DNA from 4 places in the Paenibacillus sp. FSL R5-0908 genome. Region 4 is predicted to be linked to each of the others. Evidence: riboswitches for the same ligand, from Rfam matches in the RefSeq annotation. Region 4 holds a riboswitch; each other region holds the start of a gene.
The links. A riboswitch is a leader RNA that binds a small molecule or an ion and turns the genes downstream of it on or off. The one in region 4 is predicted to bind thiamine pyrophosphate.
Positions count from the first base shown of each region.

Region 1 (4,215 bases), 1.9 Mb from region 4:
CCAGAATCAAAGGGAATGCAACAAGTCCGGGATATATCTATGAAAATTCTTTTAAATCAAGAAAGTTTGTAGATATTCTTAAACGGGTCGCAGATGAATCTGGAGTTACACTTATTGACCTTAACTCGGAAAGTCTGAAATATTATAACGAGATCGGTGTAGAAGCAATAACATCCCTCTTCATGTCAATTGAAGCCGGAGAAACGCCAGGCAAAACAAATGACGGAAGTTACGCTAACGGGCATCCTTCAAAGAAAGTCGATGGGACTCATTTTAAAGAAGCGCTCGCCAAACAATTTTCACGGATGATTGTCACGGAGCTTGTAGAGAAAGGTGCTACTGGCGATTCTACTGCTGCCTCCATTACTCCTTACCTTAAAGGGAACGTTAAGCATGCGGCACTAACAGGGAACTGGGGTAAGATTTTTCCGGAAATAACGAATGATACGACGACTGGGGAAGCTGCTTATTACCGTAATCAAATTGAAAAATTAATCCAGCTGGGAGTAATGGGCAAAGACCGTCATGGGAATTTTAATCCGGATACGGAGATGACAGTTGCTGAATTCACACGTAGTATTTCTAAGTTAATGAAAGTGGAAAGATCAGATCTTGCCTATTATCCGAAAGGTAAGCTGTCACGTGAAACGATGGGTGCTATTCTCTATGATGTTTACCAAATAAAGTTTGCTAATAAACCTAAGTACATGACTGATTATAACGGCACAGCAGTAGTGCCAGGAGATCCTGGCTATGATTCGAATCTGGATCCAGGAGCTAGAGGTGCGATGTACTATCCTCTTGTATCCTGGACGCAGCTTGTTGATACAGCGGACATTTCTCCTTATTTAATTTCAAAAGTGAAAAGTGCATATGAATTAGGACTCATTAGATCTGAAGTGGGGATTGCCAGAGGCAAAATGGTCAATGGGACAGAACTAGAACCTAAAGCTATAGTGACCCGGGAGAAAGCGGCTAAAGCTCTTTATTTCATGTGGGTGCTGGAACATGAAGTGAATGCAGAAAATCATGTTTCTTCTCTGAAATAGTTAGGTGAACAATTCAAGGCACAGCATCGATGCTGTGCCTTTTTGTATGCGGTGAAGTCCTCTCCACTTACAGCAGTTTACCTCTCACAGTTGTTTATTTCCACTTGCATTGTGGTAAGTAAGATTCGTAAAGCGATTTAAGAAAATGACAAACCCAGCGTATAAACGTGCATAGTTGTGCCATCCTAAGACGATCAGTTAACTATCAATTTGCTTAACGAGAGGAGATAGGGAAGATGTCAGGCAACAATAAACAAGCTACAAAAACCTTACCCCCACAGGAGCAGCATCATCAGCCAGGGATTGAGAGTGAAATGACGCCGCTGCCCAAATACGAGCCGGCAAATTATAAAGCAGCAGGTAAACTGCAAGACAAGGCGGCGTTGATTACCGGTGGAGACAGCGGAATTGGGCGTGCAGTTGCTGTGCTTTTTGCTAAAGAAGGCGCTGATGTGGTCATTTCATATCTTAATGAACACTCAGATGCAGAGGAAACTAAACGTCAGGTCGAGCAGGAAGGCCGCAAATGTATCCTCATTCCAGGTGATATCGGTGACGAGAAATTCTGTAAAGATCTTATTAAACAGACGGTGGAGAGCTTAGGAAAGCTTGATATTCTCATCAATAACGCGGCAGAGCAACATCCGCAAGCTAAGATCGAGGATATTACTTCCGAGCAGCTAGAGCGTACTTTCCGTACGAATATATTTGCGATGTTCTATTTAACAAAAGCAGCTATGCCTCATTTAAAAGCAGGATCTACAATTATAAATACAACTTCAATTACCGCTTATCGCGGAAGCCCGCAGCTGCTGGACTATTCATCAACTAAAGGAGCTATTCTTAGCTTCACACGATCCTTGTCCACGAATCTGGCAGAGAAGGGCATACGGGTAAATGGTGTAGCACCAGGTCCAATCTGGACACCGCTGATTCCCTCTACCTTTGATGCAAAACAGGTTAGCGAGTTCGGAGGTACACAGCCTATGAAACGGCCTGGACAACCAGAGGAGCTGGCACCAGCCTATGTATATCTGGCCTCTGACGATTCCAGTTATGTGACTGGACAGGTTATTCATGTAAATGGTGGCGAGGTAGTAAACGGTTAGATCAGTACAGCTAATGTGAATAAATGGGTGTATTTCAATAAAAAAATATGTTACTATAAACCACGTTAGTATTTTAAAATTGTATATTTATGTCACTAGGGGTGCCGATTGGCTGAGACGGAATGGATTTCCGGACCCTTTGAACCTGATCTGGTTAAGACCAGCGTAGGGAAGTGGAGGACGAATTTCTGTTGTCGGTCTATTTGTAGTGCCGTCTATATACAGATTCTGACTGCCTTCCTTACGGGAGGCAGTTTTTTTGTTTTTACTGACCTATAGGGAAGTGAGAGAGAGGAGATCGCGAGTGGTGCAAGCTGAGATCCATCTAATATCAGACGGCAAGCTGCAGCAAAGACATTTTGTTGAACTAGCTGTCACGGTGCAGACATGGGTCGATTATATTCACTTAAGAGATAAGCAATGTCCTGCACGCGAACTACTCGCTGCGGCACAGGAGCTGTTGGCTGCCGGTATGCCCGCTACCAAACTGATAATCAACGACCGGATCGATGTAGCCTTGGCAGCTGGTGCCGCAGGAATTCAGTTGGCTTGTCACAGTCTGAGCCCGGATACAGCCCGGCGAATTGCACCTCAGCTTCGGCTGGGGAGATCGGTTCATTCTCCGGAAGAAGCGGCGAATGCTTCAGAGCAGGGAGCTGATTATTGCTTGTTTGGTCATGTATTTCCCTCGGATAGCAAGTTAGGGCTGCCCGCACGTGGGCTAGAGCTGCTTGCAGAAACGGTGAAGACCAGCTCTATTCCTGTCATTGCGATTGGCGGAATTAGCCCCGCTAATGCGGCGCAGATCATCAGGAAAGGTGCGGCAGGAGTTGCTGTGATGTCCGGTATTTGCGGAGCGGATGATCCTTATGAGGCCGCCAAAGCTATTCATAAGGCGGTTCATTCATAGCCTGGAGGTAACAGCAGGGCCGAAGGGGGTGATTCAGAATGAAGCTGTTGATTAACGGGAAATCCGCAGAGTGTTCTGGTGGTATTCAAACTATAGCTGATTTGATCAGTCTTCCTGAGTGGTCGGGTCGTCTGATGATCATTGAGCTGAATGGAGAAATTGTCAGTAAGGAGAATTATGAAAGTACTGCTCTGAGCGAGGATGATCGTTTGGAACTGGTGCACTTTGTTGGTGGGGGTTGAGATGGAGCGGTATAGAATTTTGAGAAATTTATAAGAACCAAAGGGAGGTAATTTCATGCATGACCCGTTACATATTGGCGGCATCGAATTAACCAGTAGATTATTTATCGGAACCGGAAAATATAGCCGGAATACGCTGATCCCCGAAGTGATTGCTAGCTCTGGTTCTCAGGTGATCACTGTAGCGCTTCGCCGAGTGGACCCAGAAGCTGGCGCAGAAAATATCATGAACCACATTCCCGGCCATATGACTCTTCTGCCTAATACCTCAGGAGCGCGCACAGCGGAAGAGGCAGTCCGTATTGCGAGATTAGCAAGAGCTGCGGGACTGGGGAACTGGGTCAAGATCGAAGTGATCAATGATCAGAAATACCTGCTTCCAGATAATCTGGAGACCATACGAGCTACAGAGATTTTAGCAGCGGAGGGTTTTGTAGTATTGCCTTATATGAGTCCGGACCTTTCAGCTGCTTTACGTCTGAGAGATGCCGGTGCTGCTGCTGTGATGCCGCTTGGTGCGCCGATCGGGACGAATCGCGGCCTGCGCACCAAGGAGCTTGTGCGTATTCTTATTGAAGAAGTGAATTTGCCAATTATTGTAGATGCCGGGATTGGCAAGCCGTCGGAAGCGGCGGAAGCAATGGAGATGGGGGCCGCTGCTGTTCTGCTTAATACGGCTATTGCAACGGCACGTAATCCGCTCGTCATGGCGGAAGCGTTCCGTGAGGCGATATCCGCTGGCCGTAAAGCTTATTTGGCAGGACTGGGTCCTGTAGAAGAAGTTGCTTTTGCTTCGTCACCGTTGACTGGATTTTTGAACTGAATTGGATAGGTTCACCAAAGGAGGGAGGATTAGCATGAGCTTTTTTGACACACTGGCCCGCTTGGAGCAGTATCCTTATGAG
Region 1 is NZ_JBBOUV010000001.1:2,390,573-2,394,787, forward strand. Features, by position in the region: gene MKZ09_RS10375 (GDSL-type esterase/lipase family protein) at 1-1,049, shown strand, start outside; gene MKZ09_RS10380 (SDR family oxidoreductase) at 1,286-2,158, shown strand; TPP riboswitch at 2,246-2,347, shown strand; gene MKZ09_RS10385 (thiamine phosphate synthase) at 2,466-3,068, shown strand; gene thiS (sulfur carrier protein ThiS) at 3,107-3,310, shown strand; gene MKZ09_RS10395 (thiazole synthase) at 3,366-4,133, shown strand; gene thiH (2-iminoacetate synthase ThiH) at 4,168-4,215, shown strand, end outside.
Region 1: it holds a riboswitch for thiamine pyrophosphate, as region 4 does, so the genes downstream of both, MKZ09_RS10385 (thiamine phosphate synthase) here and MKZ09_RS02125 (ABC transporter substrate-binding protein) in region 4, are expected to answer to the same signal.

Region 2 (4,215 bases), 2.7 Mb from region 4:
TCGTTGGTGGATAACCACACCTGAACCTTTTCCCATGATGTCGGGTCTTGATAACCAAAAGATTGATCGCCAGCATTCATCAGCGGCAGTAGAATCTCAAGACTTTTTTTCTCAATCTCCTTGTCGAGCGGTGAAGTTGCATCTTCATGTGCAACCAGTAAATCCAGGGCTTGTTCAGGATTCTGCTCCACAAATTCCTGTCCTTTTGTTATGGCATTTAGAAATTTTTTAAAGTAAGCTTCAGAATTTTGCAATCCTTGTTCGCTGGCCACCAGCACAAGCTCATAATAGTCAGGTACTCCGTAATCCGTTGGATTAAGCGAGGTGACCGAATGCCCCTCTTTTTCAAGGATCAGTTGTTCATGGTTGATAAACCCGCCCATTATTGCGTCCACTTGTCCTGTAGAGATCGCAGGGATAAGGTCAAAACCTACGTCAATCAGCTTGGCGGATGAAGGATCGCCTCCATCACTCTGGATCATTGTCCGAATCATCGCTTCATAGAGCGGAATGGAGGAATAGCCGATTTTTTTTCCAGCGAGCTCTTTGGGACTATGAATACTGCCAGCCTGAGGAACCATCAGATGATTCAGTGGATGCCGCACGATTGCTGCAATCGAACGTACAGGGATTTTCTCGCCGCGTGCCATAAGCACCTGAGGCTGATAGCTGAGCGCTAGATCAATTTGATTTGCTGCTACAAGCTTTAGGGCATCATTGCTGTCCGCAGGCATTTTGATCTCGACATCCAAACCTTCCTCTTGGAAAAAACCTTGCTGTTGCGCAGCGTATAGAAAGGAATGAACGGCATTGGGATACCAATCAAGCATAATCGTCAGCTTGTGTGACTGCTTATTTTCGGTATTGGAGGAACCGGTTTGGGAGTTGTTATTTAGCTTGTCTGCCTTCCCGCAGCTGCTTAAGAGCAAAAGTGTGCATACTAGAAATACAGAAATAAGTCCTCGTTGTGGGGATTTTAAATGATTCATTGGTTAGATCCTCTTTTCTTTAAAAATAATTGTTCGAGTAAAGCTATCGCCAGAAAAAGCACAACACCAAGCGCGGACAACAGAAATACAGCCGCGAACATTTCATCGCTCTGCATATTTCCGGCCATTCTGCGGCTGAAGTAACCGAGTCCTTTACTGCCGCCGAGCCATTCCCCGATAGTAGCTCCGATGACGCAGTATACAATGGACAGCTTTAAGCCAGAGAAAAAGGCAGGCAACGCCAGTGGAATTTGGGTTTTGACAAGCAGCTGCCAGCGGTTTGCACCAAATGTTAATAATAAGTCCTTGTAGGTCTGGCCACTTGTACGAAGTCCATCATATGTACTCACTACGACTGGAAAAAAAGCCGTCAAAAACACCACAGCCACTTTGCTCCACAGCGAATATCCGAACCACATAATAAAAATGGGGGATAGCGCAATTAATGGGATCGTCTGGCTAATGATAAGGAAGGGATAGATGGCCTTTTCTATGGGGCGATACAGGAACATTCCAGTGCCCAGCAATACACCACAAACCACAGAAAGGACAAAACCCACCAGTATCTCCTGTAACGTTGCCAATAAATGCTGTCCGAATAATAATTGCCTGTGCTCGATCAATGCGAAGCCAATAGATGAAGGTGCAGGGAGAATAAAGGCTGGAATCATGTGAAGGCGAACAGCTGACTCCCAGATTACAAGAATGAGCAGTACCAGAAGAACGAAGGGACCATAATTGTCTAGATGTTTTTTAAAAGGTATAGGTCGCATGTGATCTCCGCTCCAGCTCTGCCCGCAGTGCTATAAACCGGGGTTCGTAGTTCATCTTATAATGTCTTGGCCTTGGTAGATCCACAACGATCTCCTGTAATTCGCTGTGCGCACCGCCAGATAATAAATAAATCCGGTCACTGAGCAATAGTGCTTCTTCCAGATCATGAGTGATGAGCATAATCGTCTGATTCAGTTCACCCCATAACTCCAACAGCCAACGGTGTATCTCACGTTTGGTCATGGCATCGAGAGCACCAAAGGGCTCATCCAGCAGCATAAGACCACTTCCGCCTCCAGCCACTAAGGTGCGCAGAAATGCGACTCGCTGTTTCATTCCTCCCGAAAGTTCATGGGGATAAGCCTTCTCTACATCTGCTAAGCCGAAGCGGACCAACATTTCCCGAATCTGAGTGATCGTATCCTGTTTACTAAATCTGGGCTTGATCTCCCAGGGCAAAAGGCAGTTGTCGAGCACTGTTCTCCAAGGCAGCAATAAATCCTGCTGAGGCATATAAGCGATCTGGCCTAAACGACTAGCGGTTGAGGGGTTCGTAGAGAGTTTTATTTTTCCGTGAGTAGGTTCGAGTAAACCGGCAATCGTTTTGAAAAATGTACTTTTCCCGCATCCGCTAGCACCTACTACGGAGACGAATTCCCCTTGCCTGATATCCATGGATAGATTTGCGAATACAGGGGGTTGTTCAGTTTCCGGAAAAGAGTAGGTTAGGCCTTGAATAGATAAAATGGTCGTGATGATCTAACCTCCTAATATTTTTGTGGAGCGCCTAAACAAATAAAGACCCATTCATTTCCAGAGGAAATGAATGGGTCAAAAAGTTCATTCTGCATAATAACACTAAACATGCTTGATGAAAATTCCGCTCCACTTCCCTCCGCTGGTATGATCCAGATCAGGTTCCAAGGGTCCGGAGCTTGAAGCTCCGTCTCAGTCGGCCGACTCCCCTAGTGAAATAACAGGTCCATATTAATTTGTTTATAAATATACCATATCTTTCTGAGAAGTAAAGAGAGAAAGAAGTGAAGGATTAATCCAAGATTGGGTAAGATATAAGTAGAAATCTAGTTAATATTACAATTCCGATGTATATAATCGGAAAAAAGTATTGACGATCATGTGATGGCAGTGTACTATTCAATTTACCGGAAAAAAACCGGATAGAGAGAGGGGATTTAATAATGAAAAAATGGAGTTTAACTATTATATTGGCGTTAACCGTGGTCCTTGTAGCGGCTTGCGGCAATAATTCGAATACCAATACGGCTGCTGAACCAACAGCTGGAACGATTGGTGGAGCAGCATCTTCAGCGCAAAACAGTTTGGAGGCTGTGAAGGCCAGCGGCAAATTGCGGATAGGTACAGAAGGGACTTATGCACCTTTTACTTATCATGACACTGCGGGGAAATTGACTGGTTTTGACGTAGAAATTGCCGAAGAAGTAGCCAAACGTTTAGGTGTTGAAGCTGAATTTTTTGAAACTCAGTGGGATGGTATTTTTGCTGGGATGGATGCGAAACGGTTTGATGTCATTTTCAATGAAGTTTCCATTAACGAAGATCGCAAAGTGAAATATGATTTCTCTGAACCCTATATTGTATCCAAGGCAGTATTGATCGTGAGCGAAAACAATGAGGATATTAAGACCTTTGCTGATCTAAAGGGTAAAAAAGCCGGACAATCCCTGACAAGTAACTTATCCGACATCGCTCGTGAGAACGGTGCTGAAATCGTAGCTACGGACGGTTTCAATCAAGCGATGGACCTGCTGACTTCGGGACGTATTGATGCAACTGTGAATGATGGCTTGTCTTATCTGGATCTGAAAAAACAAAAACCAGATGCAAAAATTAAAGTGGTTGACGAGATTCCTGAAGGATCACAAAGTGCCGCGGTATTCCTGAAAGGCAATGATGAGCTGGTGAAAGCGGTCAGTGATGCGATTAAAGAGATGAAAAGTGATGGAACGTACTTGAAAATTTCCGAGAAATACTTTGGAGCTGACGTTTCAAAATAATACAAGGCTAGCAAGGCTAATTAAGCCTGGAAGCTAAAAAGGATGTCTGAATAATGGATGACCGCAAAATACAAATTTTCTTAGATACACTGCTACCCCTGCTTAAAGCCGGGGTGGCTTTTACCATTCCGTTGGCGCTGCTTTCCTTTGTGCTTGGATTGATTTTGGCGATCCTAACCGCGTTGGCACGTCTTTCACCGTGGGTAATTCCGAAGCTAATCGCCCGTTTTTATGTATGGGTCATTCGGGGAACCCCGTTGTTAGTGCAGCTATTTATTATTTTTTATGGTTTGCCGGCTGTTGGTATTGTACTCGACCCTTTCATTGCCGCCACCATTGGATTTACCCTTAGCGTAGGGGCTTATTCATCGGAAATCGTACGCGCTGCTATCCTGTCGATACATAAAGGCCAGTGG
Region 2 is NZ_JBBOUV010000001.1:3,221,525-3,225,739, forward strand. Features, by position in the region: gene MKZ09_RS14330 (ABC transporter substrate-binding protein) at 1-989, opposite strand, end outside; gene MKZ09_RS14335 (ABC transporter permease) at 986-1,762, opposite strand; gene MKZ09_RS14340 (ABC transporter ATP-binding protein) at 1,743-2,438, opposite strand; TPP riboswitch at 2,637-2,740, opposite strand; gene MKZ09_RS14345 (amino acid ABC transporter substrate-binding protein) at 2,963-3,799, shown strand; gene MKZ09_RS14350 (amino acid ABC transporter permease) at 3,853-4,215, shown strand, end outside.
Region 2: it holds a riboswitch for thiamine pyrophosphate, as region 4 does, so the genes downstream of both, MKZ09_RS14340 (ABC transporter ATP-binding protein) here and MKZ09_RS02125 (ABC transporter substrate-binding protein) in region 4, are expected to answer to the same signal.

Region 3 (4,215 bases), 6.1 Mb from region 4:
ATATTTCTTTTTAGCAGAAAAAGTTATCTATAAATGAGGCTCCCGCCTTGGAGAAACTCTTCTGTCTTCTCTTGCATTCCTGATTCAATTCTCGTCGAATTACGGATATTATGAGAGATCTTCATACTGCAAAATTTCGGCCCGCACATGGAACAGAAATGAGCTGTTTTAGCGCCTTCCGCAGGCAATGTCTCATCATGATATTCTAGCGCTCGCTCAGGATCTATCGATAAATGAAATTGATCACGCCAACGAAATTCAAAACGGGCTTTTGAAAGAGCATTATCCCGGTCTTGTGCTCCTTTATGCCCTTTCGCCAAATCTGCGGCATGAGCCGCTATTTTATAAGTAATGACCCCTACACGTACATCTTCCTTATTAGGCAGGCCAAGATGCTCCTTCGGAGTTACGTAACATAACATTGCTGTACCGAACCAACCAATCATCGCTGCACCTATAGCAGAAGTAATATGATCATAACCAGGCGCGATATCTGTAGTCAGTGGACCTAATGTATAAAAAGGGGCTTCGTTGCAAGTTTCAAGTTGCTTATCCATATTCTCCTTAATCAAGTGCATCGGTACATGTCCTGGACCCTCTACCATCACCTGTACATCATGACTCCAAGCTATAGCTGTTAATTCACCTAACGTCTCTAACTCGGCAAATTGTGCTTCATCATTCGCATCAGCAATCGAACCCGGACGTAATCCATCGCCTAGGGAAAAAGAAACATCGTATAGCTTCATGATTTCACATATCTCTTCAAAATGTGTATATAAAAAGTTCTCTTGATGATGCGCAAGACACCATGCCGCCATGATGGAGCCACCTCTTGAAACAATACCTGTCATACGTTGTGCAGTCAACGGGATATAACGAAGCAGAACCCCCGCATGAATGGTAAAATAATCAACCCCTTGCTCCGCTTGCTCAATGAGCGTATCACGGTACACTTCCCACGTTAAATCTTCCGCTTTTCCATTCACTTTTTCCAACGCTTGATAGATAGGCACCGTTCCAATAGGAACAGGAGAATTGCGGATGATCCACTCGCGTGTAGTGTGGATGTTTTTACCTGTGGAAAGATCCATTATATTATCTGCACCCCAGCGGGTGGCCCATCTCATCTTCTCTACCTCTTCCTCTATGGAGGAGGATACTGCGGAATTTCCTATATTGGCATTGATCTTCACTAAAAAATTTCGTCCAATAATCATCGGTTCACTCTCTGGATGATTGATATTCGCTGGAATGATGGCGCGGCCGCGGGCCACTTCATCTCTTACAAATTCCGGTGCCACATTCTCACGAATCGCAACGTATTCCATTTCGGAAGTAATAATTCCTTTGCGTGCATAATGCATTTGAGAGACATTACGCCCCTTTTTCGCTCGCAAAGTTTTTCTATGGAGCGCTGGAAACACTTCCGCCACAGCTTTTCCCGTTGCATTCCCGTTATCTTCAGGCTTCACGTTTCTTCCTTCGTACGCTTCCGCATCCCCTCGTTCCTCAATCCAGCTTAGACGATTGGGCTCTAACCCCTGACGAATATCAGTTTGAATATTAGCATCCGTGTAAGCCCCGCTTGTGTCATAGACATGAATTGGGGCATTCTCCTCTTCGCCGTCTATGCCCGCAGTTGGACTAAGTGAGATCTTCCGCATAGGCACCTGAATATCAGGCCGTGAACCCTTTACATAAACTTTTTGACTTGCTGGAAAAGCTGATAAATTGATTGGATCGTTGTTCAATTCGCTTGTCATCTCAATTCCTCCTATAAGGTGATTTGATCAAGCGGAGACGGTCTACTCCCCACACATAGAAAAGGCCACATCTGTATAAGATGAGGCCTTAGAGTAGACAAATAGAAATAGAGCTCCATTTCCTCCGCTGGCATTATCCAGATCAGGTTTGACGGTCGATAGTTATAACTATCCTCTCAGCCTGGTCCCACCAAGCTCCCGTGACTATATAATTGCTACTTCAAAGTATAACCGAAAAGAGAGAATTATCCAAATCTACTCAAATGTGAGATCAACGTGTACGTTAGTATAGCACCAGTACCCCAAATCCTTCCAGAAGCACCTCGCCCGAGAATGTTGTGCCGCTCAGTAAATCTGTTTTGGTCTCATGAAGATGGATCGTGACAGGAGTCTCACTATAATTAAGCAAAAAAGCATAACTGGAAGAAGCTCCGGTACGGACTTGCAGCTCTACCTCTTCTGGGAGCTCCAGCCAATCTGCTGGCGATTGTAGATCCATTAAATTTATGATCTCAGCCGCTGCCTGTTCATTAAATACGGCTCCGTAATACCAAACCTCACCCTTGCCGCGACGATTTCTAGTTACCGCCGGTTTTCCTGCATAATAATCAGAGGCGTAAACCGCCATCACTTCAACCGAAGCTTCCTCTATTTTGAGAATATCATTAAAGTCATCTGCTCCTGTAACGACTTCGGTCGCGCCCGACCAGCTAATTGTTGTTGGCTGACGACTGCCCTTAACCATTGTGAATTCTTCAACTGTGATCCCGCATAGATCCTTAGCAGCACCTGGGAAAGGACGCATATAACATTGACCGCGCTCATCCTTATAGCCAGTTCTACAGCCGAAGATCAGTTTGCCGCCTTGTTGAACATATTCATCCAGCAGAGACGCTGTCTCATCTGTCATAATCGCTGGGTGAGGATAGATAAGCACGTCGTACCTTGCAAGCTCCTCCAGCGTTGTTTTTTTGCGCAGATAGAGCACGTCATTCGGGATATGCTTCCGCTGAAGAGCCTTGTACCACTCCTTATTGCTCTTCCACATAAACGGGCCATGCCAAACATCGTATTCTCCATCCCACTCATTGTCATAATCACGAACAATAGCAACGTTAGCCTGATTATGAGTACCGATAAACGCTTGACCTGCTGCTGCCAGCTCCTGACCGATCTGCCCCGCTTCCCGCACTCTCCGGTTAGGCTGATTATGATAGTCATTGATTCCATGCCAATAAATTTCATTGCCCATCGTAGCTGTCCGCCAGCGGAAATATAGCACCATATCTGCTCCATGAGCGATCGACTGATAAGTCCATAACCGCATCTGCCCGGGCTTTGGAGAAGGCATATCCATCCGGTTCACCCAGCCACCCGGGCCCGACTGCTGCTCCATAATGCAGAAATTCGGGGATATCGAACGAACAACAGATAACGACAGTCCCCAGCCTCTATCATTCAGCGGATTCCGCTCATTGGGGTCATAAAAAATAGTAGAGAACTGAGGATAGGAATCATAGCTGAAGAAATCCAGCAGTTCATCCGTCATTTCATGGCTATCAAGATGCCCGAACAGACCGTTCGTGGTTACCCATTGCTTAGGGGCAAGTTTACGAATGATATCCGCTTGGTTTTTGGCAAAAGAAATTGTATTGTCCGAAATAAACCGTTTTTCATCCAATGCCTGATGAGGATTGGGCTGCTTCGGTACTGGAGTCGGACGTGGGAGATAGACCTGAGACCAGTCACTATAGCTTTGATTCCAAAAAACAGCTCCCCAAGCCTCGTTCAAATGCTCAAGCGTAACATATTTATGCTGTAGCCATTCCCGGAAAGCCTTATGGTCACTCTCCGAATAAAATTCACTGATCTCACAGTTGAGCTCATTATCAATTTGCCAGCCAACTACACCCGGATGATTGCCGTAATGTTCAGCCATTTGTTCTGCAATACGTGCACACAGTTCCCGGTATTTAGGACTGCTGTAATTATAATGACGGCGCATGCCATGCTGAAGTGTAACACCTTCGTAGGTTACATTTAAAACTTCGGGATATTTATCAGTCAACCAAGCTGGAGGCGTCGCCGTCGGAGTACCAAGTACAACCTGAAGACCATATTTATGTGCTAGATCAATCGCCCGATCAAAGAGCCCGAACTGAAACTCCCCTTCTGCCGGTTCAAAAATAGACCAAGCAAACTCCCCCATCCGAATGATCGTAAAGCCGAGTTCACGCATCCGGCGATAATCGTCCTCCCACATGTTTTCTGGCCAGTGCTCCGGATAATAACAGACGCCAAGCTCGAATTTTTCAGTTGCGACAGGTTTCTTCATCATTACCTCCAAAGTATTAAAAATATGCTTTCAATATTTTATAATTCTATTGTAGTATCAATGATAAGAGGTCTTATATAACAAAATATTGCTATCATATAACAATCTTGCGTT
Region 3 is NZ_JBBOUV010000001.1:6,566,876-6,571,090, forward strand. Features, by position in the region: gene thiC (phosphomethylpyrimidine synthase ThiC) at 24-1,766, opposite strand; TPP riboswitch at 1,869-1,978, opposite strand; gene MKZ09_RS29675 (beta-galactosidase) at 2,050-4,101, opposite strand.
Region 3: it holds a riboswitch for thiamine pyrophosphate, as region 4 does, so the genes downstream of both, thiC (phosphomethylpyrimidine synthase ThiC) here and MKZ09_RS02125 (ABC transporter substrate-binding protein) in region 4, are expected to answer to the same signal.

Region 4 (4,215 bases):
TCAGAACATTTGTCTCACGGCGACGATGGGAAAAAGATTTGGAGATGCCGCTCACTTCAAGGGCGGGTGCCACGGTATGAGCTTCAGGAGAGCTTATGACTTCTGTTGTTCTGTGTTGCATTTGCGTCGCTTGAGACATACAGGCATCTTCCTTTCTATGAGTTACGGCGCGGCTTCCAGCGAACCAGCCATTTTTCCAGCAATGCAATAATAGCAAAGAGTACAAGACTTAAAAGTACAATAATAACAATAGCGACAAACATCCGATCCGTACGATAAGCGGATTTCTGCAGAAGCATATAATAGCCAATACCTTTATCCGCGCCAATCCATTCAGCGACCACGGCGCCCATAACCGCATAAGTAGCAGATATTTTTACACCGGAAAATAGTGCCGGGATAGAAGAGGGCAGCTCCAGCTTGGTGAAGATTTGCCACTTGCCTGCGCCAGCCATTTTCATATAATTCATCATGACCTGATCACTTTGGGCCAGGCCGCCCATCGCAGCGACAGCTACCGGGAAGAAACATACTAGTGTAATCAGCACGATTTTGGGCAAAAGACCAAAGCCGAACCAGATAATGAGCAGGGGCCCGAGCGCGATGGAGGGAACATTTTGACTCAGAATAATAAGTGGATAAAAAGCCCGTCTAGCCCAAGGTAAAAGATGCAAAAGCAAAGCAACGATCAGGCCTACCCCCGTACCAATGGGAAAACCAATTAAAGTTAGCCGCAGCGTAGCCATCGTATGAGCCCAAAGACCAGAAGCGTTACTGGTGGATTCACGGGCAATATCAGCAGGACTCGGCAGAATCCAGGCTTCAATATGAAATACAGATACAGATAGCTGCCATACGGTTAAAAAGAAGACGACCGCCACAAGGGGCGGCCATATTAGCTTCCAGGTCGATCTCACGGCCGATATTTCTCCGTCAATTTATCCATGCTGATTCCGTTAGGATTATGAGCGATTTTGATCTGCGAAATTACGCTTGGACTACCTGCTTCGATCAACGCCTCCTGCATCTGACGCACAACCTCCAGCAGTTCGCTAAGCTCACCTTCCATTGTGGTTTCCAGCGGATTCACCTGATGTTTAACACCGGATTTCTGAATGACCTCAATCGCTTTATCTACGTATGGGATGGAATCCTCATTGTTCGGAGTTTTTGGAATTACTTGAATGCTTAGTAGGGTGTTAGCCACAATAATCAATCCTCTCATTTTATAAGGTAAGTTCAAAAAGCCAACTTTGATAACGAAGTAACTCAGGAAGCAAACTCGACATCGAATCTTGAACGAACTTGGGAAGTCCGGTACTCACGTAGCACATCACTACGCTCCGTTCCTCCTTCCTCAAGTAACGTCCAACCTTCTTGGTTCTGAAGTCCGCTCTCTACTCCGCCGGTAAAAAATCATTACTGAATGCACTAGCGGCATCCAGCGGTTTATCCAGCAACTTCAGATCATACATCCAGTCACCGTAATTTTGCCAGACCTCGGTTTTTTGCTCGCCCCAGCGGGCAGCATCGTCCTTGTATTTTGGGCTAAGCCATTTTTGGCTAGCTAGGACAAGGTCGGCATCCAGGTCAGGAACCGCCTTCGATAACATACCGGCAGCCTCTTCCGGATGATCAATAGCATATTGATAACCTTTTGATGTGGCTTTCATGAAGGCCTTCACCAGCTCAGGATGATCTGCAATTTGCTTCTCACTCGTCGTCAGCACAGGCGTGTAATAATCGAGCTGTGGCGCATAATCCTTTAAGTACAGCATATCCAATGGCTCGCCACGCAACTCAGCCTCAACGCCAGTCCAAGCGTAGAAAATCCAGGCGAAATCAATGTCACGTTTGACGGCGGTAAAATAATCAGCTTCACCGATACTGATCAGCTTCACCTTTTTTACATCGCCACCTTCAGGATCCATGATAGCTTTCATGGCTGCTTCTTCGGCTGGTGAGCCCCAGCCTCCGTAGGTTTTACCTTCGAAATCCTTTGGTGATTTAATATTGCGATCTACTGGAGCGGCGAATCCCGACGTATTATGCTGAATAATAGCTGCTATCGAGACAAGGGGTACGCCTTGTAGACGGGCTAGCGTTAATCCTTCTTGCGCGCTGATTCCAAAAGCGGCTTCGCCAGAGGTAACCATAGTATCAGAACCCGCTGCGCCTGGCTGAACGATTTCGACGTCCAGACCTTCATCAGCGTAGTAACCAAGATTCTTAGCTACGTATAGACCGGTATGATTCGTGTTCGGTGTCCAGTCGAGTGCGACTTTAACTTTGGTGAGCTCTTTTGGAGCATCCGTCCCAGCCGTTGCAGTTGGATCAGTAGCATTTGCTTTGTTTCCGGCTGTATTCCCATTGTTGCCGCCGCATCCGGCAATGGCAAGAATGAGTACACAGGTGAGGCACAACGTAAGTGCTTTTTTGAGGTGCATGTCTTCTTCTCTCCTTTAAGGTTACAAGAATCCCGTCTTCACAACATGAACCGTAAAGTGTAGTATGTACGTTTTTCTACATCTTTTAGTGATCTTACAAAAAAAGCGCCCCGAGTGATCGGGACGCTGGCTTGGCGCAAGGTTAGTCAAGGTCACAGGGACCAGAACCAATTGGCGATTCCTACGCTGGCATTATCCAGATCAGGTATAAGGGTCAGTATCTTGTGGGATACAATCTCAGCCGGCCAATTCCAGCACCCCTGGTTCTATGAAGTTAACGGGTATTTCTATGTGCAATATAAGTAAGCATAAGTTCTGTACCCATACTTTATATCTTATATTTCTCGCATACGGTGTATTATAGACGGCTGTACTCGGAATGTCTAGTAGTGCACTCCTGAATTTTTCCAATCCAGTAGTTTCTTTTTTGCTAGTCTAGATCTTTATATTTTTTGCGGTGACGCCGTTTAAGCTCACTAACCAGCGCCCCTAGCGTGAGGACAACGCTGATCAGAATCCCGCTCATGATCACGAAGAGGGCAAGAAATTCAAAGGGGGAATATCCAATCATTTTACTCCATTGAATCTTTCCATCCAGATCGTCAATGACCTGATTCATGCCGTAAATCCCGCTTACTACCGTAAATACAGTGAGAATCATCAGCAGATTATCCCGTCGCTTGGATTGAAACTTATCCTGATACTGAAACAGGTCATTTAAGGTTTCTTTCACTTCCTCGAACAAAGCGTCGTTTCCGTATACTTTACGCAGCTGAAGAAATATCTCCCGGCCCTGCGACTGGGAAATCAACTCCAAGAAGTAGAACTTTGCCGAGAACTTATTAATGGAGTAGATTAGATTGTCTATTTCCTCATAATCATGATTAATCCGAAGTCGGGAGTGCATATTGGCAAGCTTTAGCAGAACGATTTTGTGGAAAATATTGAGTAAAAATCCGTAATAATATTGCCCGTACATCTGGTTGGCTAGACTAACAGCAATTTCCTGTTCAGCGCGGGTCATGCAGCAAAAAGTCTGCTCATTCATCATATAATACGTGTCTGGACCCCAGCGATTATAGGAGTGTTCATGACAATAGTTCGCAATATATGCTGGATCGCTGGCACTGGCATAGGGCTTTCCGTTCAGATCAATTCCATCAAGCTGTGAGGCACGATAGCGCAGATTTACACTAATCTCATCAGAGCTTTCTTTATTCTGAAAGCCGTAAAAAGCTTGCACCTGCATTCTTTCATCTACGAAAAAAGGAAGGGTCTCGAAATAAGCCCCATTGATATCCGATTGATCCAGATATGGCTCCAGTCCATCCACCAAATTTCGGAAGACAAAATCCTCTACCATCTCATAGGTCTGTTCCCCGCAATGAATATAAGTGTAATCATCCTGTATGAAGGTATTCTCTAGCGCACGGAAACGATCCGCGAATTCTAGGGCAATACTAAAGGGAATTGAATCCCCCTCCAGCTGGACACGTATCGTCACGAATCCAAGCTGAAAAGGACATATGAATATATCTGTCGAGAGAATTTTGAAAAATATAGATTGCTGCGGAATCTCCAGAATGCAGTCGAGATTATTTACTCTGGAAAAACGGCGAAACGAGTCGGCATCCTTCCTGCGTGGAAAAAGGACGTGTGCAGCAAACGGTAAATAGGTGCGTTCCATTCGTTCATGGGAAACACAGTAGCCATCTCCGTAATAGGCAGCTTCAAGCTCTTTATTATCCAGAAAAAAACGTGTGAAGCC
Region 4 is NZ_JBBOUV010000001.1:472,354-476,568, forward strand. Features, by position in the region: gene MKZ09_RS02110 (ABC transporter ATP-binding protein) at 1-121, opposite strand, end outside; gene MKZ09_RS02115 (ABC transporter permease) at 156-917, opposite strand; gene MKZ09_RS02120 (thiamine-binding protein) at 914-1,207, opposite strand; gene MKZ09_RS02125 (ABC transporter substrate-binding protein) at 1,398-2,447, opposite strand; TPP riboswitch at 2,609-2,719, opposite strand; gene MKZ09_RS02130 (hypothetical protein) at 2,878-4,215, opposite strand, start outside.